Linked DNA regions of Alloyangia pacifica. The protein of the gene in region 3 interacts with the protein of the main gene of each other region in a pairwise test. Links are inferred from orthologs where the notes say so. Each region holds a gene or a part of one and is shown on either strand. Other genes may lie near its edges.

Region 1 (10,014 bases), 610 kb from region 3 along the record:
ACCCGCAACATGGTGACACCGTCGCGCAGATCGCAACTTTTGCGCGGGTCGGCCGCACCGGGCTCGGCATCGGTTCGGCGCTTTTCGAAGCCACCCGCGCCGCCTGCCGCGACGAAGCCTACGCCTGGATCAACGCCGAGATCCGCGCCGACAACGAGGGCGGGCTGATCTACTATCAGAGTCGCGGCTTCGAGGACTACGGCACGATCCGCGACTACCGGCTCGGCGATGGCGGCACCGTAGACAAGGTGCTCAAGCGCTACGACCTCTGAGCCCTGCCGGACAGACGGAAGCCGCGCCCTTGCGAAGCGCGGCCCCTGATTTCTCCTAGGCAGGCATACCGCCGCCGGAGGCTGCGCTTGCCCGGGCGCTGCCCCTCACTTCGGCGAGCGCTTCGCGAGGATGCGCTGCAAAGTCCGGCGGTGCATGTTGAGACGCCGCGCGGTTTCCGACACGTTGCGGTCGCAAAGCTCGTAGACCCGCTGAATGTGCTCCCAACGAACACGGTCGGCGCTCATGGGGTTCTCCGGCGGCGGCGGCAGGTCGTCGCCGCGCGACAGCAGGGCATTGGTGATGTCGGTGGCGTCGGCCGGCTTCGACAGATAGTCGGTGGCGCCGATCTTCACCGCGGCGACGGCGGTGGCGATGGCACCATAGCCGGTCAGCACGACGATGCGGCTGTCGGGGCGCCGCTCGCGGAGCACCTCGACCACGTCGAGCCCGTTGCCATCCTCAAGCCTCAGGTCGACCACGGCATAGGCCGGCGGACGCGCCTTGGCGATGGCAGTGCCGGCCGCGACCGACTCGGCAATCTCGACCTCGAAGCCGCGTTTTTCCATGGCCTTGGCCAGCCGCTTGAGGAAAGGCTCGTCGTCATCGACAAGCAGCAGCGAGCGATCGTCGCCCAGGTCGTCTTGTGTGAGTTCCGCCACGGAGGCCCCCGTCCTATGGACCGGCTTGAAGCGCCGTATGAGAAAATCTCTTATCCCGCCCGCGACATGCGGTCAAATCAAGCCGGCCCCATGCGATTGATGTAGCAGGTGGTACGCTCGGCCAGCTGCACCGGCGACACGTCGCGGCGGAAAAACTCGGCGAAGCCAAGGCCCGGCAGGACGAGGTAGGTAAAGGCCGAATGATCCACCGAGTAGAACTCGGGATCCTCGTCGTTCTTTTTGTAATAGGCGCGGTAGGCTTTCGCGGCCTGCGCGACCTGCGCCTCCGAGCCGGTCAGCCCGATCATCTTGTCGTGAATGTTCGCGGCATACTGCCCCATGACCTCGGGCGTGTCCCGCGCCGGATCGACCGAGATCATCATCGGCGTCGCCGAATAGCCGGCCTCGGCCAGCAGGTCGACCGCATCGGCGTTGCGGATATTGTCGAGCGGGCAGATGTCCGGGCAGAAGGTGTAGCCGAAATAAAGCAGCGTCGGCTCGGTGATCACATCGGCGTCGGTCACCGTCTCTCCCGAGGGGAGCACCAGCTCGAAGGGTCCGCCGATCGCCCCGGCCCCGCCAGCCACCACGCCTTCGCGGCAGTCGGCAAAGGGATCGTCCCCCCGGCCCCATTGGGTTGCCATCCAGATCCCGGCGGAAAGGGCGACGAGGCCGCCGGCGGCGACAATGGCGACAAGCGTGGCGGGTTTCATGGCGGGTTCCTTCCCGGGGATCGATCAGGCCGGCGCCGGGGCGAGGCGCATTGCAAATCCCCAACCCAAGCATGACACTCCCAGACCTAACGATTGCCCCCCGGGGCGCAAGCCAAGAAACCATGCGAAAGAAGACACCGGCATGAGCCCGACGGACCTGGTCCTGCCCTGGCAGGAAGAACGCAGCACCTTCATCCGGCTGCGCACGATGATCCTGCTGCGCTGGGTGGCCATCGTCGGCCAGATCGCCGCGCTTGTGGTGGCCCAATCGGTCTACGATCTGCAGCTGCCGCTCGGCCTGTGCTATCTCGCCGTCGGCATTTCGGTGATCGGCAACCTCGTCGCCAGCCTGATCTTCCCCGAGACCAAGCGCCTGTCGGAAGCCGAGAACTTCCTCATGGTGATGTTCGACCTCTTGCAGCTGTGCTTCCTGCTCTATCTCACCGGCGGGCTGCACAATCCCTTCTCTGTCATGGTGCTGGGGCCGGTGACCGTTTCGGCGGTGATGCTCTCGCTGCGCTCGACCATCGTGCTCAACGTCACTGCCTTCCTGCTGATCTCGGGCATGGTCTTTGCGCATGTGCCGCTGCACACGGTCGACGGGCAGGTGCTGCAGATTCCCGATCTCTTCGTCTTCGGCCAATGGGCGGCCATCGCCATCGCTCTGGTCTTCCTGTCGGTCTACGCCCGCCGGGTCACCACCGAGATGAACGCCATGTCAGATGCGCTCAACGCCACCCAGATGGCGCTGTCGCGGCAGCAGAAACTCAACGACCTGGGCGGCGTGGTGGCCGCGGCGGCGCATGAGCTGGGCACGCCTCTGGCAACCATCAAGCTGACCTCGGCCGAGCTCATCGAAGAGCTTGACGATCGCCCCGAACTGCAAGAGGACGCACGGCTGATCCGGACGCAGGCCGACCGCTGCCGCGACATCCTTCGCTCCATGGGCCGGGCGGGGAAGGACGATCTGCACCTGCGCACTGCCCCGCTCACCGAGGTGATCCGCGAGGCAGCCGAGCCGCACGAGAACCGCGGCAAGCACGTCAGCCTCGAGACGATCGGCGACACCGATCTGCCCATGCCGCAGATCCTGCGTCACCCAGAGGTGATCCACGGGCTGCGCAATCTCGTGCAGAATGCCGTCGATTTCGCCCGCAGCCGGGTCTGGATCGAGACCGGCTGGGATGCGCAAAGCGTCACCGTGCGGATCATCGACGACGGGCCGGGCTTCCCGCCGCATCTCATAGGCCGGATCGGCGATCCGATGATCCGCCGCCGCAAGACCGAGGCCGAACGCCGCGCCCGGCCCGAATACGAGGGCATGGGGCTGGGCCTTTTCATCGCCAAGACCTTGTTGGAGCGCTCCGGCGCCGAGTTGAGCTTCGCCAATGGCTCGGATCCGACCGCACCCGAGCCTCCGGGCACACGCCGGGGCGCGGTGGTCGAACTGGTCTGGCCGCGCGTGGCCATCGTCGCGCCCGAGACCGCGCCGGGCACCCCGCTCGGCGAGAATCCCGCCTTCGGCGCCTGACCTCACCCCTCTGCGCACCGCTCTTGATCGCTCGCTCAAAATTAACCGGCTATTAACCAGTAAGACCGTAATCTGGCCAAACGTCCAACGGAACGGAGGCCGGATTGGAGCTCACAATCGCGCTCGCCATCGGAGTCGGCGCTGGTATCGCGGCGTTTTTGGGAACCTACGGCTTGCGCTCGTCCCACGCATCGCCCGCCTCGGGGCGCGCGGACGAAAGCCCGAGTTGCCGCGACGACGAAACCGAAATTCTGATGATCGGCCAAAGGGTCGCCGACATTACCCGGGCAGCGCGAAACTTTCTCGAAACCGAGCCCGGCGACACGCCGGACTGGCCGTCGCTGCGGCCGCGGCTCGAGGTCTATTTCGGCCCGCTGCCCGAAACCCTGCCCGCCGAGCCAGCAAGCTTTTCCGCCGTCGGGGCATCCGGCGCCCGGCTGCTGGTCCGTCCAGAGGGCCCCGCGCTTCGGCTCTTGATCGAGGCCGAGCCCATGGCCGCGGGTGCGCGGCTCAAGCTGCAGTCCGAGTTGAACGAGCTGCCCCGCCTGCGCCGCGCCCTGGCCCTGGTGCCCTGCCCGATCTGGCAGACCGACGAGACGCAAAACGTGGTCTGGAGCAATGCCGCCTACGAAGACGCCTGCGCGCAGGTCGACGCTTCGCCCACTGGCCCCGCACCCTTCGATTTGGTCGCCCCCGACGGCAGCGACACGCGCCGCAGCCGGACCGCTCTTGGCGCGCGCGGCGAGGACAGCCGCTACTGGTACGAGGTGCAGTCCCATCGCAACCGCGACGGCTGGATGCATTTCGCCACGAATATCGACGCCATCATCCGGGCCGAGATAAACCAGCGCAGTTTCCTGCAGACCTTGACCCGTATCTTCGCGCATCTGCCCATCGGCCTCGCGGTCTTCGACCGCGATCACCGCCTGGTGCTGTTCAATCCCGCGCTGATCGACCTCACCGGCTTGCAAGCCGAATTCCTCAGCGCCCGCCCAAACGTCATGAGCGTCTTCGACTCGCTACGCGAAGGGCGCATGATGCCCGAGCCGAAAAACTACAAGGGTTGGCGCGAACACCTGACGGGGCTCATCGCCGCGGCCTCCTCCGATCTCTACATCGAGACATGGGAGCTGCCCGCGGGCCTGACCTACAGGATCACGGGGCGGCCGCATCCAGATGCCGGGATCGCCTTTCTGTTCGAGGACATCAGCTCCGAAATCACCCTCACCCGGCGCTTTCGGCAAGAGCTGGACCAGGCCCATTCGGTGCTCGACAGCCTCGAGGAGGCCGTGGCGGTCTTCTCACCCCAGGGGGTTCTCAGCTCCTGCAACGAAGCTTATCGCGGGCTCTGGGGCAGTGATCCCGACACCTGCGTGGCCGATCTGTCGGTGAGCGAGGCCACCGCCTCCTGGCAGGACGCCTGCGCCCCCAGCCCGATCTGGGGTGACATCCGCGACTTCGTGCTGAGCCTTGGCGACCGCGCCGCCTGGGAGGCGCCGCTGCTCTTGCGGGACGGCCGGCCGCTCATGTGCAAGGTCAGCCCGATGACCGGCGGCGCGACGCTCTTGCGCTTCAGTCACGATCCCCGGATGGCGAACGTCCCCGGCTGACACCCCGATGCCGCTTGCGCGTGCGGGCGGGGATTGTATCTTCCCGCCATGACGACGCGCGCCCTGTCCCTGCCCTCTCCAGACGCCACCGGTGCGCTGGCCGCCACGCTCGCCCCGCGCCTGCGCCCCGGCGACGTGCTGCTGCTGATCGGCGGCATCGGGGCGGGCAAGACCCATTTCGCCCGCTGCCTGATCCAGTCGCTGATGGACGAGCCCGAGGACGTGCCTTCGCCCACCTTCACGCTGGTGCAGGTCTACGACGTGCCCACGGGCGAGCTCTGGCACAGCGACCTCTACCGCCTCTCGGACCCTGACCAGGTGGTTGAGCTGGGGCTGACCGAGGCCTTCGACGAGGCGATCTGCCTGGTGGAATGGCCCGACCGGCTGCAGGACCTGACGCCCGCCGCCGCGCTGAGCCTCAGCTTCGAGGTCACCGGCGACGAGACCCGGCAGGTCACGCTCGACTGGCAGGACGCGCGCTGGGACAGCCGCCTGGAGGGGCTCTGGTGAAAGATTTTCTGCTCAATGCGGGCTGGGGCGATGCCGAGGCGCATCCGCTCGCCGGCGACGCCTCGTCGCGCCGCTATACCCGGCTGACCCGCGGCGCCGAGAGCGCCATCCTCATGGACGACCCCGAGGGCGACGTGGCGCTCTTTGCCCGGCTCGCACGGCACCTGCTGTCGATCGATCTCAGCGCCCCGCGGGTGCTGGCGGAAGCGCCGGGGAAGCTGCTTCTGGAAGACCTCGGCGACGGGCTCGTCGCGCGACTCTGCACCGATGCAGAGACCGAAAAGCGGCTCTATCTCGTGGCGACCGACGCGCTCATCGCCCTGCACCGCCACGCCCCGCCCGAGGACCTGCCGCTGGCCGACGCGGCGCACCTGTCGCGGATCACCGGCCTCGTCTTCGACGCCTATTGTCCCGGCAGCGGCGCACGCCACGACCCCGAGGCGCGAGACAGGGTCATCGCGGCGCTGCACGATCTGATCGCCGAGCACGCCCCCGAGACCGACGTGATGATCCTGCGCGACTATCACGCCGAGAACATCCTCTGGCTGCCCGAACGCGGAGGCGCCGCGCGCGCCGGTCTGCTCGACTTCCAGGATGCCCTCAAAGGCCCGCGCGCCTATGACTTGATCTCGTTGATCCGGGACGCCCGGCGGGATGTCTCCAAGGCGACTGCCGAGGGCTGCATCAGGCACTATCTCGCGGAAACCGGCGCCGAGGAGGCCCGTTTCCGCAGCGCGCTCGCCGTGCTCGGCGTGCAGCGCAGCCTGCGCATTCTCGGCATCTTCGCCTCGCTCGCCAAGACCCGCGACAAGCCGCAGTACATCGACCTGATTCCGCGCGTCTGGAACAACCTGCAGACCGACCTCGCCCATCCGGCTTTGACCGAGTTGCGCGCCCTGCTCGAGCCGGCCCTGCCCGCGCCCACGCCGCAGACCCTTGAAAGGCTGAAATCCTGATGCCCCACGCCGTGATGCTCTTTGCCGCGGGTTTCGGCACGCGCATGGGCGCGCTTACCGCCGACCGCCCCAAGCCGCTGATCGAAGTCGCCGGAAAGCCGCTGCTCGACCATGCGCTGGAACTGACGGCGGGCCTGCCCACGCGCGTCGTGAATGCCCATTACCGCGCCGAGCAGGTCGCCGCGCATCTCGACCGCAGCGGGGTCGTGGTCTCGGTCGAGCAGCCGCAGATCCTCGACACCGGCGGCGGGCTGCGCCACGCGCTGCCGCTCTTGGGGCCCGAGCCGGTCTACACGCTCAACACCGATGCCGTCTGGGCCGGGCCGAACCCGCTGCACCTGCTCGCCGAGGCCTGGGACCCCGCCCGCATGGACGCGCTGCTGCTCTGCGTGCCGCTGACCAATGCCGTGGGCCGCAAGGGCGCCGGAGACTTCACCCTCGAAGGCGATGGTCAACTGCGCTGGAAGGGTGATCAGGTCTACACCGGCGCACAGATCCTCAAGACCGAGCTTCTGGCCGAGATCCCCGACGACGCCTTCTCGCTGCGGCTGCTGTGGCAGCGGATGGGCGATCAGGGCCGCCTCTATGGGACCAGCTACCCCGGCCACTGGGCCGATGTCGGCCACCCCGAGGGGATCCTCCTCGCCGAAGAGATGCTGGCGCGCCATGTTTGAGCCCTCCGGCACGCCCCGCATCTTTGGCCTCGCCCCCGGCGTCGACTTCCCCGCCGCGCTGGTCGCGGGGCTGCGCGCGCGCATGGCGGGCCGCCCGCCCGAGGAAATGGCCAGGGTCGAGCTGATCCTCAACACCAGCCGCATGGCGCGGCGGGTGAAGGCGATCTTCGATACCGGCCCCGCAATCCTGCTGCCGCGCATCCGGCTGCTCACCGACATGGCCGACCCCGCCGCGCTGCGCGACCTGCCCGCGCCGGTGCCGCCGCTGCGCCGCAGGCTCGAACTCACCGGATTGGTGTCGAAACTGCTCTACGCCCAGCCCGACCTTGCCCCCCGCGCGGCGCTCTTCGATCTGGCCGACAGCCTCGCCACGCTGATGGACGAGATGCAGGACGAAGGCGTGTCGCCAGACCAGATCGCCGCGCTCGACGTCAGCGACGAGTCGGGCCACTGGCAGCGCGCGCTCAGCTTCCTCGGCATCGTGCAGCGCTACTTCGAGCAGGGCGAGGAAGCGCCGGACCGCACCGCCTTCCAGCGCCATGCGCTGGACGAGAAGCTGAAGAGCTGGGAGGCCGCACCGCCGACCCATCCGATCATCGTCGCCGGCTCCACCGGCTCGCGCGGCGGCGCCTACAAGCTGATGTGCGCGGTCTCGCGCCTGCCGCAGGGCGCGGTGGTGCTGCCCGGCTTCGACTTCGACACGCCCGGCCCGGTCTGGGGCGGCCTGAGCGACGCGCTCTCGGCCGAGGACCATCCGCAGTTTCGCTTCGCCAAGCTGCTGCTCGACCTCGCGCTCGACCCGATGCGCGTGCCGCATTGGCACGAACAGACACCGCCCAGCGCGGCGCGCAACCGGCTGGTCTCGCTCGCGTTGCGCCCGGCGCCGGTTACCGACCAGTGGCGCTCCGAAGGCGTGCATCTGCCCGATCTGACCGAAGCGACGGAAAAGCTGACGCTGGTCGAGGCCAACTCCAAGCGCGAAGAGGCGATGGCCATCGCCCTGCGCCTGCGGCAGGCGGCGCAGGACGGCACCACCGCGGCGCTGATCACCCCCGACCGGATGCTGACCCGGCAGGTGACCGCGGCGCTGGACCGCTGGGACATCGTGCCCGACGACAGCGCCGGCATCCCGCTGCAGCTGACCCCGCCGGGGCGGTTTCTGCGGCAGGTGGCGGCGCTATTCCAGCGCGATCTGACCGCCGAGAGCCTGCTGTCGCTGCTCAAGCACCCGCTGACCCACAGCGGCTCGGAGCGGAACAACCACCTGCGCGCCACCCGCGAACTGGAACTGCACATCCGCAAGAAGAGCTGGCCCTTCCCGCAAGCCGAGCTGATCGAGGCGTGGGGCGAGGCCGCCGGTTTCCCCGACTGGGCGACCTGGGTCGCCGAGACGTTCTGCCAGCCACCGCTATACGGCACGCGCGCGTTGAGCGACTGGCTGATGATTCACGTGGAACGGGCTGAGGCCATCGCCGCCGGTCCCGAGATGGGCGAGTCGGAGCTCTGGAAGGAAGGCGCGGGGCGCAAGGCAAGGCAGGTGGTGACCGAGCTCGAGGGCGAGGCCAGCCACGGCACCGACCTCGACGCGCGCGATTACGCCGACCTTTTCGGCGCGATCCTTGCCAAGGGTGAGGTGCGCGATCGCGACGCGCCGCACCCGCATATCCTGATCTGGGGCACACTCGAGGCCCGCGTCATGGGCGCCGAGCTGCTGATCCTCGGCGGGCTGAACGAGGGCAGCTGGCCGGAGATCCCCGGTGCAGATCCGTGGCTGAACCGCAGGATGCGCCACAAGGCGGGACTGCGCCTGCCCGAGCGCAATATCGGCCTTGCCGCGCATGACTTCCAGCAGGCGGTCGCCGCCGAAGAGGTCTGGCTCACCCGCGCGCTGAAGTCCGACGACGCCGAGACGGTTCCCGCGCGCTGGGTGAACCGACTGATGAACCTGATGAACGGCCTGCCCGCGAAGCAGGGGCCCGAGGCGCTGAAGGCGATGCAGGCGCGCGGCCGTCACTGGCTGGCGCTGGCGCGGCAGGTTGAGGCCCCGATCAAGGCGCCCTCTGCCGCCCGTCCTTCGCCGGTGCCGCCCGTCGCGGCGCGGCCGAGGCAGCTCTCGGTCACCGAGATCAAGACGCTGATCCGCGACCCCTATGCCATCTACGCCAAGCGCGTGCTGCGGCTGCGCCCGCTCAACCCGCTGCAACGCGCCCCGGATGCGCTGCTGCGCGGCATCCTCATCCACCGTGTGTTCGAGAAATTTGTGCGCGAAACCGTCTCTGATCCGGGGCTTTTGACCCCCGAGGCCCTGCGCGCCAAGGCGGCCGAGGTGATCGGCGATCCCGAGGTGCTGCCCTTCCCGGTGACCCGCCACGTCTGGCAATCGCGCATCGCCCGCATCGCCGACTGGTTCACCCGGACCGAGTCTGAACGGCAAAGTCTGGCCCGCCCCGTGCATTTCGAAACCAGCGGCTCCAGCGACATTGCCGCGCTCGGCTTTACCCTCAAGGGCACCGCCGACCGGATCGACATCGACGAGAAGGGCAATGCGCACCTCTACGACTACAAGACCGGCGCTGCCCCCACTGCCAAGCAGCAAAAGAATTTCGACAAGCAGCTGCTGCTCGAGGCGGCGATGGTCGAACGCGGCGCCTTTCCGAACCTGCACCCGCGCCATGCCGCGCGCGCCGTCTTCGTCTCGGTCTCGACAAACCCTGCCGAGGTCGAGGCCCCGCTCGACGAGGTGCCGCCTGCCAAGGTCTGGAGCCAGTTCGAGACCCTGATGACCCGCTGGTTCGAGCCGGAGCGCGGCTATACCGCCCGCGCCGCCATGCTCAGCGAGACCGATTTTTCCGACTACGATCATCTCTCGCGCTTCGGCGAATGGGACGTGATCGACGCCGCCGAACGGGAGACGCTGGAATGAGCCGCAACGAGGCCAGCGAAAAGCAGGTCGAAGCCGCCCGCCCGGATACCTCCACATGGCTTGCCGCCAACGCCGGTTCGGGCAAGACCCGCGTGCTGACCGACCGGGTGGCGCGGCTGCTGCTCGACGAGGTGCTGCCCGAGCATATCCTGTGCCTGACCTACA
Region 2 (4,928 bases), 570 kb from region 3 along the record:
GGCGGCGCGCTCGACGGGCGTCCCTGGACCGATTGCGGATATTCGCTCGGGCTGATGACCGGAAGGACCGGCGCTGTCGGGCGGGCGCTCGGCCATTCCGGCAGCGGTCCCTTCTGCGTCAACGCAGTCTACCACTTCCCGGACGCGAAGCCGCCAGTGACCGTCGCAAGCTTTGCCGGGGGCGCGGCAGAAGGCGTCGCGGAAAGCGCAGCCGTGCACCACGTTTGCGCGTGACGGCCGGTCGAGATCCAAGCGGCGCGTGGACGCGCACGTCCTTGACAAGCCGCCAGATCCGGTCGCGCTTCGCGGAGGGCCAAGACCCGAGATTGCCGGGAGCGCCCCAACCGAACGAACCCGATGAAAACTATCAACTATATGATTTCCTGATATTTTTCCGCTTTGCCTCTTGCTCCGCGCCCGAGGGGAGGCTATTCATCCTCCAAGACAGCGAGCTAGCCCGAACGCCAGCCAGCTATCGGTATCCTCCCCCGCCAGATGACGTCGCCACCCGGTCTTTTTCCCGAGGCAGCAAGGCAAGCGCAGCCAGCGTCGCGGAGGTCACACTCCAAGGAAAGCCTGTGCCTGACGCCTTCCATGCCGATGGTGGCAAACCCATGAAGCAAATCCCCTTGGTCTGAATCTTTCGCCGGGTCGGGCGACCACTCTGGGCCTTTGCGGTGAACTCGCGGGAACCGCGCAGCGTCACCAAGCGCGGAATGATGGGCGGCCCGCCGAGCTGAAGCTCGTCTTGGAAGCGACCCAACCAAAAGCCCCGGAAAATGGAAAGATTTTCCAAACCCGGGGCAACTGGTATTAAAAAAGGACTTTTGTATATGTAACGCCCTCCCCTTCGGCACCGGGAAATTCCGGCTCTTTGCACCGCAGGATCGTCAGGCATGTCAGCCCACTCACGGACCAAATGTGACGTTGGGTCATGTAGGTGATTCCGTCCAGCGTTCTCACCTCTCGGTTGCCGAGATTTCTACGAGAATCAATCGTGGGAAAGTCGAAGGACTAGATGATGTGGCGGCGCTTTGGCCTCTGCATAGGCCGCCACCTGCTCTGCGCTCGCAAAGCAGGCAAGACCTGCGCTGACTCCGAACACACCGATTCTGATCCGGAAGGGAGTCTCCCCGCTGGCCGGATCCAAGATCACAGATTCTCCGCGGCAAACCCGGCCCTCAGCCCGCTGCGGCCAGCCGCCGCGACGCGCCTCCTTTCCACCGCAACGCCGGCGCCTCGATCAGGTGCCAAGACAACGCCGCAAGGACGAGCGTAATGGGCAGCGCACAGGCCATGTTCCAGAGCGGCCACGTTAGGCCCGCCCAGGCCAGGAACTGCTGCACCGGGAAGGCGTAGAGATAGGTTCCATAGGAATAGTCCCCAAGGCGGTTGTAGATCTGAAGGCATGGCAGCCGCGCGTAGCCAAGGACGAAGATCGCATAGCTCACCGCCAAGATGAGAAGCGGGTGGAACAGCGGCGTCGACCAGGACGCCGCGGCGATCACGCCGCCGAATGCTGCGTGCCACGGCGAAAGCGGAATTTTCTCGCGATAGACCCATAGCGACATTCCGGCGGCGAAGGGCAGCGCCAGTTTCGCCAGCGCCGCCAGACGTGGATGCAGGTCACTCGCCTCGGTCACGGCCCAGGCCACGCTGAGGCTGACGCATGCGAGGCCGAACAGACCCGGGCGCACGAGCAGCCCCAGAAGGCCACAGAAGACGACTCCGAGGTAGCACAGGACTTCGTAGTTGAGCGTCCAGAGCGAGCCGTTGATTGCCGGCCCGTAGGGATTGGCCACGAAGACGCCCGGCAAGTCATAGTGAGGGAAGACCAGCGTCAAGTTGCGCAGGACATAGCCCGGCGTGGCAGCCAGGTAGACGTCGACCGGAACCTGGCTCAGCCCTGCGCAAGCAAGAACCGTCAGGGCCAGCACCACAATCAGCGCCGGAAAGAGCCGCAGCGCCCGGGCCCGCAGGAAATCGCTGACCGACGCCTTCGTGGCAAAACTGCGCGCGATAAAGAACCCTGAGATCGCAAAGAAGATCATCACGCAGAGGCTGCCCAAGGACCACCCTCTCAGCGCGAGCGCCAGGGGCTCTTCGGCGCCGGGGCCGAGGCTGATCGGATAGGCATGCGAAATGAGCACCCCGATCGCGGCCAACATCCTCAGGAGATTGAAGTTGTTGTCGCGGCCCGCAGCGCGGTCGGCGATCGTTGGGATCCTCTGTCGTAACACATAAACCTCTTTCGCCATTCGATCGCCGGGCGGTGGGCACCAAAGCGCGGCGTGGACTGCCACAAGCCCCGGATCCCTGCGCCCGCCGGACGGCGCAAATGCACCTGCCGCCGATATCGAACACCGCCGGATCCATCTTTGGCAGAAGGAAGAAGAATATTTTCTTAACGCGCCACCCGACACCTGCGGAGATGATCCACAGAGCCGTCACGCTGGCCGCTCATGCCTGAAGGTCGAGAAAAATGGTGCGGGTGAAGGGACTTGAACCCCCACGCCTTGCGGCGCCAGAACCTAAATCTGGTGCGTCTACCAATTTCGCCACACCCGCACGCAGGTGCGCGCGGCACCCGGATCGGCTGGATATCTAACAAAGTGCCTCGGGCGACGCGAGAGGAAAAATCGCCCCGAGGCTTGCGGCGCCCCTACGGTCATTTTTATGCGGGGCCCGCTAGGGCGGGGGAGCGCCCCCAGCCCCCAGATCGCGCAGGACGGACGGGAGCGCCTCGGCAAGATCCTCGGCGATCAGCCCGGGACCGAAGTGGCGCGCCGCTTCGACATGCACGAAGGCGGCGGTCTGCGCGGCCTGCAGCGGCGCGGCGCCCCGCGCCAGGAGCCCGCAGGTCAGCCCGGCCAGCACATCGCCGGCCCCGGCGGTGGCGAGCCAGGGGGCGGCCCGCCCATAGGCCGCGGCATGGACCGAAGCCGGACCTCCCGGAGCGGCGATCACCGTGTCCGGGCCCTTCAAGAGCAGGGTGCAGCCCGCCCGCTCTGCCGCCGCCCGCGCCGCATCGACCCGCGAAAAGGCCGGCCCATGCTGCGCAGGCGCAGACAGGCGCGCGGCAAGGTCCGGGAAGAGCCTGGCAAACTCGCCATCATGCGGGGTGAGAACGACGGCCGGATGCAACTGGGAAAAGAGCGTTTCGGGGGCGTCCGAATAGGCGCTCAGCGCGTCCGCATCCAGCACGGTCGCCCGGCCTGCCGCAAGCGCGACGGGCACCAGGTCGCGCGCGCGCTCGATCCCAAGGCCGGGCCCGAGGCAGAGCGCGTTGAGACGCCCGTCCTCGAGGACTGCGCTGAGGTCTTCCCCCGCCTCCACCCGGCGCAGCATCAGCGCGGTGATCTGCGCCGCGACCTCCATCTGCGCCGCGCCCGGCACGGCGAGCGTCACCAGCCCCGCGCCGATCCGCAGTGCCGCACGCGCGGCCAGACGCGCGGCGCCGGTACGCCCGAAGCCGCCCCCCAGCACCAGCGCGTGACCATGTCCGTACTTATGCCCTGCGCGCTTGGCGAGCGGGAAGGTCGGCGCCTCGATCAGCGCCGCGGGATCTGCCACCAGCCCGTCCGGCAGGCCGATCTCTGCCACCTCCAGCGCGCCGCAGAGCGCGGGCCCCTCCCCAAGGTAATGCCCCAGCTTGGCGGCGTGGAAACTGACCGTGAGGTCCGCGCCGAAGACCGCGGCATCGTCACCGCCGATGCGCCGCCCGGAATCCGCGCAGAGCCCCGAGGGCAGATCCACCGCCACCCGCTGCCAGCCAGCGAATCCCGGCGCGTCCAAACAGGAGAATACCTGCGCCACCTCCGGTCCGAGCCCGCGGGTGAGCCCCGTGCCGAAGAGCGCGTCGATCAGAACCCCCTTGGGTCCGGCGGCCACGGGCGGCGCGTCGAAGGGCAGCCGGCCCACCGGACCGAGCGCCGACCAGCGGTCGTGGTTGAGCCGCGCATCCGGCGGCAGGCGCTCGGCATCGCCCAGCAGAAAGACCTCCACCTGCCAGCCGAGCCCGGCCAGAAGCCGCGCGATGACGAAGCCGTCGCCGCCGTTGTTGCCCGGTCCGCAGAGCACCAGCGCATGTGCAGGAGCAATGGCAAGCTGGGGCCATCTTGCCAGCAGCGCCGCGACCACGCCCTGCCCCGCCCGCTCCATCAGATCGGCGCCACTGCCAGCCCCGCGGGCCATTCCTGTCCGCTCGGCGCTGCGCATTTGTGCAGCCGTCAAAAGGACGCTCATGCGGCGCTCATGCGCGATTCAATTCTGCTCATTTCACAAGCGACTTGCGCAAAAAATAACCACATGCCAAAAATCGCCTCATATTTCCTTGCCCGGAAACCCTATCCGATTGTCGCGGTCGATGAGAAGTGGTCTGGCAGGGTCCGACACGGGAAAACGAGGAGACAGGGCCATGAAGAAGGTCGAGGCGATCATCAAGCCGTTCAAGCTCGACGAGGTTAAGGAAGCGTTGCAGGACGCAGGCATCCAAGGCCTCTCCGTGCTCGAAGTGAAAGGTTTCGGTCGTCAGAAAGGCCACACCGAGCTCTACCGGGGCGCGGAGTATGTGGTTGATTTTCTTCCGAAGGTGAAGATCGAAGTCGTCTTGGACGACGATCAGGTCGACGCCGCGATCGAGGCGATCATCTCTGCCGCGAAAACCGACAAGATCGGTGACGGCAAGATCTTCGTCAGCCCCATCGAGCAGGCCATCCGTATCCGCACCGGCGAATCCGGCTCCGACGCGCTCTGAGTCGAAACCGCCCTGCGTCATCTCCCGCGCGCCACCGGACGCGCGGCGAGCTGAAACCATCAGAACACACCGGACCCAAGTACAGAAAGGGAAGAAGGGAATGAGCAAGGACGCAGTTCTCAAGCTTATTAAGGATGAGGACGTAGCCTACGTCGACATCCGCTTTACCGAC
Region 3 (10,132 bases):
GCCCCGGAGGCTCGGTGCCCGACGCGCTGGCCATCGGGCGGCACGTGCGGCAGATGGGGCTCGAAACGCGCATGTTGGAGGGCGAATTCTGCTACTCCGCCTGCCCCTACCTTCTCGCCTCCGGCACAACCCGGGACATCGCCGAGGGCGCTTCGGTCGGGGTGCATCAGCACTATTTCGGTGAAAGCACAATCCTGCCCGCCTTTGTCGCGGTCGAGCAGATCCAGCGCGGCCAGGGCGAGGTGATGGAGTACCTCGAGGAAATGGGCATCGACCCCATGGTGCTGCGCCCCGCGCTGGCCACACCGGCCGATCAGATCTACATCCTGCTGCCCGAGGAACTGACCCGCTACAACTTCGTGACAGAAGAAAGCTAACGGAGCGCGGCTTGCCCCTTGTCGCGAGGGCCAGCTGCCACTATCTCCGGCTCAGGCGGGTTCTGACCTTTGCGTGCATGGTTGCATTCCGGTGGCCTTAAGCAATTCCGAGGGAGTTGGCTCTGTCCGGGCCCTGGTCCGGTTACCTGACGCCCACCTGTATATACAGGTCCTCGGGAATGAGATAACCCCACGGAAGGACCGGTTCCCGCCGCTTTTCCCCAGATGGCAGACAGCACCGACAGCGCACCCCGCCGCGCCCGCGCACGAAAAAAGCGCCCCGCGAGGAGGCGCTTCGAATCATTTCCGCCGTATTGCCTTCAGAGAAGGCGGCGCGGCTTTTGCTCGACAGGGATGCGGATCGGCATCGGCTCGAGCGCCATGCGTTTGCCCCCCGCGGGCCGCGAATGATCGCCCGACATGCGCATCACGGTCATCGCGAATTGCGCCCCGGCAAACACCAGACCATTGAAAAGCCACAGGAGAAACACTGCCAGCATGCCCGCGTCGGTATGGGTCACCAGGTGCTGCAGGTTGCCGACGTTCTGCCAGAGCAGCAACGCGACGAAGCCCGCCGACAGGCCGAAGCCGATCGCGCATTGGGTGATGTAGAGGCGGACGAGTTTCGGCATGTGACTCTCCTTTATCAGGCGGAACAAGCGTAGCGGACCCACGTCAAAGCACAAGACCCGCAGAATATTCCGCTCCGTCACAGCCAAATGTAGGGGGGCCAAAGCCAAACGCAAGCCGCGCTTCCGCCAGGGCAGCGGGGACCATCGCAGAAGGGCCGGTCACGACGCGCGCGACCGGCCCTTTCTTCCAGGTCCCAACAGTCCAGGGAGGCGCGGTGCGGAGAGCCCCTGCCTCTGCAGATCCTCAGAACGCCTCGGGCTTCGCCTCGCGCGCCATGTGGTCGAGCACCGCGTTGACGAATTGCACCTCGCGTCCGTCGGTGAAGAAGGCGCGGGCCACGTCGATGAACTCGGTGATCACCACTTTCGGCGGCGTGTCGAGTGCCACCATCTCGGCGCCGGCGGCGCGGAACAGCGCGCGCAGGATCGGGTCGATGCGGTCGATCGGCCATTTCGCCACCAGCGCGCGGTCGGTCATCTGGTCGATCTTGCCCTGCCAGTTGACCGCCTCGCCGACGATCTTGCCAAAGAGATCCACGTCCCCTTCCACCAGTTCCACGCCCTCTTCGACCTCCGCGCCGAAGCGGTAGTCGAGGAATTCACGCATCGTCTTCTCAGCCGTCGTGCCAGAAAGCTCCATCTGGTAGAGCGCCTGCACGGCGTAGAGCCGGGATGCGGATTTCATACGGCGTTTCTGATTGCCGGAAGGGGGGACCGGGGTCGTCATGCGCTATGCTTTCCTTTGGAAGCGCCCGCGATCTGGTATTCATCCTGGGCGGGCACGAATCCCACCCCCTTGCGGGCGCCGCCCCACCTACGGGTCAGCGCGACAAGATGCAAGGCTGCAGCCGCGGCTCCGCCTCCCTTGTTCTGGCCGGCCGATTCGGCCCGCACGCGCGCCTGCTCGTAGTTCTCGACCGTCAGGATGCCGTTGCCGATGCAGAGCCCCTGCAGGCCAAGCAGCGTCAGCCCGCGCGAGCTGTCGTTGCAGACCGTCTCGTAATGGGTGGTCTCGCCACGGATCACGCAGCCGAGCGCCACGTAGCCGTCGAAGTTCGACATGCGCTCGGCGATGCCGATCGCGGTCGGCACTTCCAGCGCGCCGGGGACCTCGACGATCTCGTGGAAGCCGCCCGCCGCCTCGATCTCGGCGATGGCACCGGCGATCAGCTCGTCGGCGATATCCTTGTAGTAGGGTGCCACGACGATGAGGATCTTCGCCGGCCTGTCGAACTCGGCGCGCGGCAGGGTGTAATGGGTTTCGTTCGAGGCCATCTTCACTCTCCGATCTTGCGGGTGCCCACGATCTCGAGCCCGTAGGCCTCGAGCCCGACAACGCGCGGGGTGGGCGAATTGGTCAGCAGCACCATCTTCGACAGGCCGAGCGACGAGAGAATCTGCGCCCCGAGCCCGTATTGACGCAGGGTGCGCGGAGAGACGTCGTCATGCAACTCAAGCTTCATCGACGTGTCGCGCAGCAACACGACCACGCCGCGCCCCTCATCGGCGACAGCCTTCATCGAGTCGCGGAACTCGTCCGAGCGCCCGCCATGTCCGGTGCCGATGATGTCGAGCATCGGATCGAGCGCATGCATCCGCACCAGCACCGGCTCGTCGCCGGAGATGTCGCCCTTGGTCAGCACAATGTGCTCGTCGCCGTGGGACTGGTCGGTGTAGATACGCATGTTCCAGTCGCCGCCGAATTCCGACCGGATCACCTCTTCGGAGCGCACGCGCACAAGGTTGTCGTGGCGGCGACGGTAGGCGATGAGATCCGAGATCGTGCCGATCTTCAGCCCGTGGCGCTGCGCGAAGGCGACCAGCTCGGGCAGGCGCGACATGGTGCCGTCCTCGTTCATGATCTCGCAGATCACGCCGGCGGGGTTCAGCCCTGCGAGCCGCGAGACGTCCACGGCGGCCTCGGTGTGGCCGGCGCGGACCAGCACGCCGCCATCCTTGGCGCGCAGCGGGAAGACGTGGCCCGGGGTGGCGATGTCCGCCGCGCCCTTCGAGGCGTCGATGGCCACGGCGACGGTCTTTGCCCGGTCGGCAGCCGAGATGCCGGTGGTCACGCCCTCGCGCGCCTCGATCGAGATGGTGAAGGCCGTCTCGTGGCGCGAGGAGTTGTTGACCGACATCAGGTGCAGGCCCAGCTCGTCGATGCGCTTCGAGGTCATCGACAGGCAGATCAGGCCCCGGCCATGGGTGGCCATGAAGTTGATCGCGTCGGGGGTCGCCCATTGCGCCGGGATCACGAGGTCGCCCTCGTTCTCGCGGTCCTCGTGGTCGACGAGGATGAACATCCGCCCGTTGCGGGCATCCTCGATGATCTCCTCGACCGAGGAAATCGCGTCTTTCCAGTTTTCTTCAACCGGTCCCGGGTTTTCGTAGTCCGCCATGTCGCCTCGCATTTCGTCCCCCGCCAAATAAGACAGGAGGGCAAGAAAGACTAGGCCGGTTTTTGTGCGCCACCGTGCGGCATCCTGTGCATGACTGGGCGCGCCGCTTCAGTCGAAGATGTCCTCGAGCAGATCAAAGATCCCCTTGGCCGCCCGTTGCGCCGGAGAGCGCCGTTTCTTGAGGTGCTTCTTCGCCATCTTGCGCGCGGCCTTCTCGGCCTTGCGCTGCGTTTTGGAGGGATGCGGCATCGGCCTCGCCTGCGCCGGGGCAGGACCGGTGGCGCAGCGCCCGGTATCGGACTTGAGGTTCTTGAGCTGGCGCAGCGGCGCCCCGCAGGAGGCGCAGCTGAGTTCGTGGCGCTGCGTGCCGCTCAGAACGAGCGCGGCGCGGCTTCCGCAGTAGCAACAGGTGGCAATCGTCTGGACCATGCCCCCGATATGGGCGCGCCGCCGCCCCGCCGCAAGTTCGCGCCCCGGATCAGGGCCTTGCGGCGTAGAGCGCCACTGCCGCCGCGTTTGACACGTTGAGCGAGCCGAAGCCGCGCGCGAAGTCGATTTTCACCAGCTGGTCGACAGTTTCCTTGGTGCGCTGGCGCAGCCCCGGCCCCTCGGCGCCCAACACCAGCGCCACGGCACGGTCGCGCCTGCCGTCCATCGCGGCGTCGATGCTGACCTCCGCCTCCCCGTCGAGGCCAAGAACGATGTAGCCCATCCCCTGCAGCGCCACGATGGTGTCGGCGAGGTTGCGCTCGCGCAGGTAGGGCTGGCGCTCGAGCGCACCAGACGCGGTCTTTGCCAGCGCGCCGGTCTCCGGGGCCGAGTGATGCAGCGTGCCGATCACCGCCTGCGCGCCGAAAACCTCGGCCGAGCGCAGGATTGCCCCGACGTTATGCGGATCGGTGACCCGGTCGAGAAGCACCAGACGGGGGGGCGTGTCGCCGTCTCCCAGCGCCACATCCTCGAGTCGGCCCCAGTTCAGCGGCTTCACTTCCAGTGCCGCCCCCTGGTGCACGGACTGCGGGTCAAGCGGCGCTCCGAACTTGCGAGGATCGTGGACCTCGGGCTCGATCCCGCCCGCTTCCAGCGCGTCTTCCAGCTTGGATTTTGCGTTTAGTGTCAAGATCAAGCGCAGCTTTTCGCGCTTGGGGTTCATCAGCGCATCACGCACCGCATGCAGGCCGAACAGCCAGACGGTCTCGGCCGCCTTGGCCTTCTTCCCCTGTTCCTTCTCGACCACCCATTTCGGTTTCTTGACCATGGCACGCGTCCTTTTTTCCTGAGCTTCGGTCTCTGCATCGCCCCGTGACGCGCTGCAAGATATTTTCCTGTTGACGACCCTTTTGAGTGCTTGTAGTCAGCGCCCCACGACGCCGGTCATACGGCGCCGGACGCCAGAGACTGGCGGAAAGTGGGCGACAGGCCGCAAGGTGTGGCAGGGGACTGTAACTCCCTCGCGGAGACGCACGCCTGGTTCGATTCCAGGGTCGCCCACCACTTTCCCTCTTCGGAAACATCTCCTTATATATCAATATATATATCAAGCTTCCGGCAGCGCGGCACCCCCGCGTGCCCGAGTGTTGCGGCGCTTGGCCCTTCGGCCTAAGTGCCGTTTTGATATAACGATCTTGCCCCGAGGACCCTGTCCCGCCAATGTTGCGCTACCGTCTGCTTCTGTCCCTTTTCGCGGCCATCGTGCTTGGCCGGGCCGCGCTCAAGCGCGACTGGGACGGGATTCGCGCGCGGCTAGGCCATGGCAAGGCGCAGCCCGGCGCGCATGTCTGGCTGCACGCTGCCTCGAACGGAGAGCTGGCCTCGGCGAAACCTGTGATCGAGGCGCTGCTCGCCGCCCGACCTGGGATGAAGCTGCTGGTCACCTGCAATTCCCAGTCGGGCGTTGCGCTGGCGCAAAGCTGGGGGCTCTGCGCGCGACTCGCACCGCTCGACCTCGCGCGGGCCTCGAAGCGCCTGCACCGGCGCTGGAACGTGACCAGCCATATCACCATGGAATCCGAACTCTGGCCGAACCGCCTGCTGAGCTGCCCCGGCCCGGTGCTGGTGCTGGGCGGACGGCTCACCGAGAGCACAGCCAAGGGCTGGCGCTTCTTCGGCGGACTGCAGGCACGGGTGTTGCACCGCGTCGCCTTCCTCTCGGCCCAGGATCCCGACTCGCGCGACCGTTTCGTCGCCGCCGGGCTGCCCAAGGCGGCGCAGGGGCCGGTGGTTGATCTCAAGGCTCTCTACACCCCTCCCGACCAGCACGACGCTGCGCTCGAGGCCGAATTTTCCCGCGCCCGCACCTGGCTCGCCGCCTCCACCCACGAGGGCGAGGACGAAACCGTGCTTGCAGCCCACGCCGCGGCGCGGAAGCAGGACCCCGGACTGCGGCTGATACTCGCCCCGCGCCACCCGCATCGGGCCGAGCAAATTACCCGGCTGGCCGCCGCGCAGGGGCTCAGCTGCGCGCGCCGCAGCCTCGGCGAGCCGCCGAGTGGCGCCGAGGTCTACCTGGCCGACACCCTGGGAGAGATGGCGCTCTTCTACCGCCTTGCGGGCCGGGTCTTCATCGCCGGCACGCTGACCGACCGCGGCGGCCACACGCCCTACGAGCCCGCGGCCTTTGGCGATGCGCTGACCCACGGCCCCGACGTGCGCAACTTCCGCGTGCCCTTTCGCCTGCTCGACGACGCCGGTGCCGCCCTTCCCATCGAGGACGCAGCGGGCCTTGCCGCCGCGCTGCTCTCGCTGACCGAGGAGAAGGCACAGCAGCGCGCAGGGGCCGCGGCCCGCGCGCTGCTCGCTCCGGAGGCATCGGCGGACGAACTTGTTTCCGAGCTGACACAACATATGGACGCAGCTGCCAAATAGGCGCATCCTCCTCTAAAAACGAGCAGGACAACAGGATGGGCGCTTCACTGGACATCGTTTCTCGCGGACCGGGCATCAGAACCCTGCCCAAGCGAACCCATGTGCAATATGCGGCGCTCTGCTACCGCGTCCGCGACGGCAAGGTGCAGATCCTCCTCATCACCAGCCGCGGCCGCAGACGCTGGACCCTGCCCAAGGGATGGCCGATGCAGGGCCGCAGCCCGGCCAAGGCCGCCGCGCGCGAGGCCTGGGAAGAAGCCGGGGTAAAGGGGCTCGTGGACGAGCTCTGCGTCGGCGGCTACAGCTACCAGAAGCGCAGTTCGAACCGGCCGCATATGGCATTGGTCTATCCACTCGAAGTGGTGGAGCTCGACAAGAAGTTTCCCGAGCGGCGCGAGCGCAAGCAACGTTGGGTCAGCCCGAAGCGTGCCGCCGAGATGGTCGATCACCCGGAACTGGCCAAGCTGCTCCTTGGCTTCCGCCCCTTTTCCCGCAAGCACTGACATCGGCTTGAACCTGCGCGGATTTTGACTAGGTAAAAGGGATCATTTCGGAACTGCCGCATGATCCAATACTCACTCAAATGCGCGGATGACCATCGCTTCGACAGTTGGTTCCAATCCGCCAGCGCCTTCGACAAGCTGCATGCCGCGGGCATGGTTGCCTGCGCCGTCTGCGGCACGCCAAAGGTGGAAAAGGTGCTCATGGCCCCGCGCGTGAACAGCGGCGCCGCGCGCCCCGAAAGCGCGCCGACCCCCGCCAAGGAAAAGCCCAACCTCTCCGAGCCCTCCTCGCCCGCCGAGCAGGCGCTGCGCGCGCTGCGCGAGCACGTCGAAAAGACCTCGGACTACGTTGGCCGCGATTTTGCCCGCGAGGCGCGCGCCATGCACAGCGGCGATGCTCCGCACCGCCCGATCTGGGGCGAAACCCGAGGCGACGAGGCCAAGGCCTTGATCGAGGACGGCGTGCCCGTGGCGCCCCTGCCCTTCATGCCGACACGAAAATCCAACTGAAAGACATGCCATGACCCTGCTGATCACCGGCGCGAACCGCGGCATAGGCGCGGCGCTCGTAAAGACACTCTCGGCGCGTGGGCACGAGGTGCTGGGCACGGCGCGACACACCCCCGGGCTGCTGCCGCTCGACGTGAGCGACCCGGCCTCGCCGAAGGCACTGGCCGAGCACCTCGGCGAGAGCAAGCTCGACGCGCTGATCTGCAACGCCGGGGTCTACCTCGACAAGCCGGAACCGCTCGACACCGGCTACCCGCCCGAGATGTGGGCCGAAATGTTCGCGGTCAATGTCACCGGGGTCTTCCTGACGGTGCAAGCGATGCTGCCGCTGCTGGAACGGGCCGAGACGCCGAAGATCATGATCATCTCCTCGCAGATGGGCTCGAACGCGCTGGCCAAGGGTAACGCGCTGATCTACCGCGCCAGCAAGGCCGCGGCGCTGAATCTCGGCACCAACCTTGCCGCCGCGCTGAAGCCGCGAGGCATCGCCGTGGGCATCTATCACCCCGGCTGGGTGAGCACCGAGATGGGGGGCAGCGGCGCCGAACTCACCCCCGAGCAATCCGCCGCCGGGCTCGCCGATCGGCTCGACGCGCTGAGCCTTGGGACCACGGGCTGCTTCGAAACCTGGGACGGCCGCGCGCACGCCTACTGAGCGCCCGGAGCGCCGCCGGACCCCGGCGGCCGCGCTCTCGCAAAGCCGCAAACGAAGAACCGCGAAGCCCCGGCGGCCCCATCTTTTCGAATATGCCAGAATGCTCCGGACCCACGCAGTGATCGCTCGCGGCGGGCGCGCAATCCCCTTGCGCAGCCCCGCCCCCCCAAGTAAAGCACCGCTGATTCAAAGGACCATGCCGGGGAGGCGCCATGCCCGTTCTCGTGATGAAATTCGGCGGCACCTCCGTCGCCACGCTTGACCGGATCCGCCGGGCCGCCAAACGCGTCGGCGTCGAAGTGGCCAAGGGCTACGACGTGATCGTCATCGTCTCGGCCATGTCGGGCGAGACCAACAAGCTCGTCGGCTACGTCGAGGAGACCTCGCCGCTGTTCGACGCGCGCGAATATGACGCCGTCGTCTCTTCGGGCGAGAACGTGACCGCCGGCCTGATGGCGTTGACGCTGCAGGAAATGGATATCCCCGCGCGCAGCTGGCAGGGCTGGCAGGTGCCTCTGCTGACCACCTCGGCGCATAGCGCCGCGCGGATCGAAGGCATCCCCCCCGAGAACATCAACCGCAAGTTCGCCGAGGGCATGAAGGTGGCCGTGGTTGCCGGCTTCCAGGGCATCAGCCCCGAGGGCCGGATCACCACGCTGGGCCGGGGCGGCTCGGACACCACCGCCGTCGCTTTTGCCGCAGCCTTCGAGGCCGAGCGCTGCGACATCTACACCGATGTCGACGGCGTCTACACCACCGACCCGCGGATCTGCGAGAAGGCCCGCAAGCTCGACCGCATCTCCTTTGAGGAAATGCTCGAGCTGGCCTCGCTGGGCGCCAAGGTGCTGCAGACCCGCTCGGTCGAACTCGCCATGCGTTACAAGGTGAAGCTGCGGGTCCTCTCCAGCTTCGAAGAACAGTCGGACGACGCCGGGACGCTCGTTTGCGACGAGGAGGATATCATGGAATCCAAAGTTGTGGCCGGTGTGGCCTTTTCGCGCGACGAGGCCAAGATGACCCTCGTCACCATCGCAGACCGTCCGGGCATCGCCGCCGCGATCTTCGGCACGCTGGCAGATGCCGGCGTGAACGTCGACATGATCGTGCAGAACGTCTCGGAAACCAACTACAAGGGTCATGAGGGCGGCGTCACCGACATGACCTTCTCCTGCCCGGTCAACCAGGTGAAGCGCGCGGAGAAGGCACTGGCCGATGCGCAGGAAGCCGGCACGCTGACCTTCGACAAGCTCGAATCGGAAACCGAGGTCGCCAAGGTCTCGGTCGTCGGCATCGGCATGCGCTCGGCGGCCGGTGTGGCCGCGAAGATGTTCAAGGTGCTCTCGGACGAGAACATCAACATCCAGGTCATCACCACGTCCGAAATCAAGATCTCCGTGCTGATCGAACGCAAGTACATGGAACTCGCGGTGCAGGCCCTTCACGACGCCTTCGAACTCGAAAGGGCCGACTGACCGGAGGCGGCCCGGGGCCTTCCGGCTTCCCGCGCACCCCGAAAATCATCGATGGCGGCGCCTCTCGGGGCGCCGCTTCTTTTATTGGCTAGGGCGACAGTTCTTTTCCGCGCCTATATGCGCGACAATCTTCCCGGAAATACCGCTTTGCCGCGGCGATCCCTTCTCAAAGGCGCGGAAAGGCGCGGCAAATGGTCGTTTCAACGCGCGGGAATTCGACCGTCCTATTTGATCCCGTTTCCTTTCTTCGGGCAAACCGCATATAGCTGATCCCAAGCGGAACGGAATGAAGACGGGCAGCAAAATGCCGGATGGCACGGAAAGCGAAAGCCGCAAGCTTCTGGGGCGGCTGAGAGACACGATGGCCGAGGATGCCGCCGGGCAGGCGCGCCTCGACAAGATCATGCATCTGACCGCCGATTCCATGGGCTCCGAAGTCTGCTCGATTTACCTCTTCCGCGACGAGGACACGCTCGAGCTCTGCGCCACCGAGGGCCTCAAAAAAGAGGCCGTGCACCAGACCCGGATGCGCATGGGCGAAGGCCTCGTGGGCCGGGTCGCGCGCAGCGGCAAGGTGGTCAACACCGCCGACGCTCCCTCGGCCAAGGGCTTTCGCTACATGCCCGAGACCGGCGAAGAGATTTACTCCAGCTTCCTCGGCGTCCCGATCCAGCGCCTTGGCGAGACGCTGGGCGTGCTGGTCGTGCAGACCAAGCAGA

The links.
Region 1: the proteins of rlmB (region 3) and tsaE interact in binary tests that used the Escherichia coli proteins (3 or more experiments, as listed by UniProt). The link is inferred for Alloyangia pacifica from one-to-one orthologs.
Region 2: the proteins of rlmB (region 3) and CEW88_RS06100 interact in binary tests that used the Escherichia coli proteins (3 or more experiments, as listed by UniProt). The link is inferred for Alloyangia pacifica from one-to-one orthologs.

The regions. Positions count from the first base shown.
Region 1 is NZ_CP022189.1:82,155-92,168, forward strand. Bases 3,703-6,565 are described here. They hold tsaE (tRNA (adenosine(37)-N6)-threonylcarbamoyltransferase complex ATPase subunit type 1 TsaE), read left to right. Parts: upstream 3,703-4,834; coding sequence 4,835-5,296; downstream 5,297-6,565. Other genes in these bases: CEW88_RS00345 (PAS-domain containing protein), read left to right, coding at 3,703-4,786; CEW88_RS00355 (aminoglycoside phosphotransferase family protein), read left to right, coding at 5,293-6,252; CEW88_RS00360 (nucleotidyltransferase family protein), read left to right, coding at 6,252-6,565. Also shown: CEW88_RS00325 (GNAT family N-acetyltransferase), read left to right, coding at 1-272; CEW88_RS00330 (ActR/PrrA/RegA family redox response regulator transcription factor), read right to left, coding at 378-932; CEW88_RS00335 (SCO family protein), read right to left, coding at 1,010-1,645; sensor histidine kinase RegB, read left to right, coding at 1,788-3,176; more of CEW88_RS00345, read left to right, coding at 3,281-3,702; more of CEW88_RS00360, read left to right, coding at 6,566-6,926; double-strand break repair protein AddB, read left to right, coding at 6,919-9,849; double-strand break repair helicase AddA, read left to right, coding at 9,846-10,014. UniProt on the Escherichia coli protein: Required for the formation of a threonylcarbamoyl group on adenosine at position 37 (t(6)A37) in tRNAs that read codons beginning with adenine.
Region 2 is NZ_CP022189.1:1,267,267-1,272,194, reverse strand. The notes cover bases 1,968-4,928. They hold CEW88_RS06100 (NAD(P)H-hydrate dehydratase), read right to left. Parts: upstream 4,246-4,928; coding sequence 2,689-4,245; downstream 1,968-2,688. Other genes in these bases: glnA (type I glutamate--ammonia ligase), read left to right, coding at 4,857-4,928; CEW88_RS06095 (P-II family nitrogen regulator), read left to right, coding at 4,418-4,756; CEW88_RS06110 (acyltransferase family protein), read right to left, coding at 1,968-2,258. In the rest of the region: CEW88_RS06115 (serine hydrolase domain-containing protein), read left to right, coding at 1-234; more of CEW88_RS06110, read right to left, coding at 1,182-1,967. UniProt on the Escherichia coli protein: Bifunctional enzyme that catalyzes the epimerization of the S- and R-forms of NAD(P)HX and the dehydration of the S-form of NAD(P)HX at the expense of ADP, which is converted to AMP.
Region 3 is NZ_CP022189.1:689,467-699,598, reverse strand. What follows is about bases 2,777-5,757. They hold rlmB (23S rRNA (guanosine(2251)-2'-O)-methyltransferase RlmB), read right to left. Parts: upstream 4,667-5,757; coding sequence 3,887-4,666; downstream 2,777-3,886. Other genes in these bases: CEW88_RS03350 (3-deoxy-D-manno-octulosonic acid transferase), read left to right, coding at 5,059-5,757; CEW88_RS03360 (hypothetical protein), read right to left, coding at 3,517-3,837; ribB (3,4-dihydroxy-2-butanone-4-phosphate synthase), read right to left, coding at 2,777-3,408. Outside these bases: CEW88_RS03385 (hypothetical protein), read left to right, coding at 1-377; CEW88_RS03380 (hypothetical protein), read right to left, coding at 698-1,009; transcription antitermination factor NusB, read right to left, coding at 1,254-1,736; CEW88_RS03370 (6,7-dimethyl-8-ribityllumazine synthase), read right to left, coding at 1,733-2,284; more of ribB, read right to left, coding at 2,287-2,776; more of CEW88_RS03350, read left to right, coding at 5,758-6,273; CEW88_RS03345 (NUDIX hydrolase), read left to right, coding at 6,309-6,776; CEW88_RS03340 (DUF1178 family protein), read left to right, coding at 6,837-7,286; CEW88_RS03335 (SDR family oxidoreductase), read left to right, coding at 7,297-7,941; CEW88_RS03330 (aspartate kinase), read left to right, coding at 8,154-9,413; ptsP (phosphoenolpyruvate--protein phosphotransferase), read left to right, coding at 9,718-10,132. UniProt on the Escherichia coli protein: Specifically methylates the ribose of guanosine 2251 in 23S rRNA.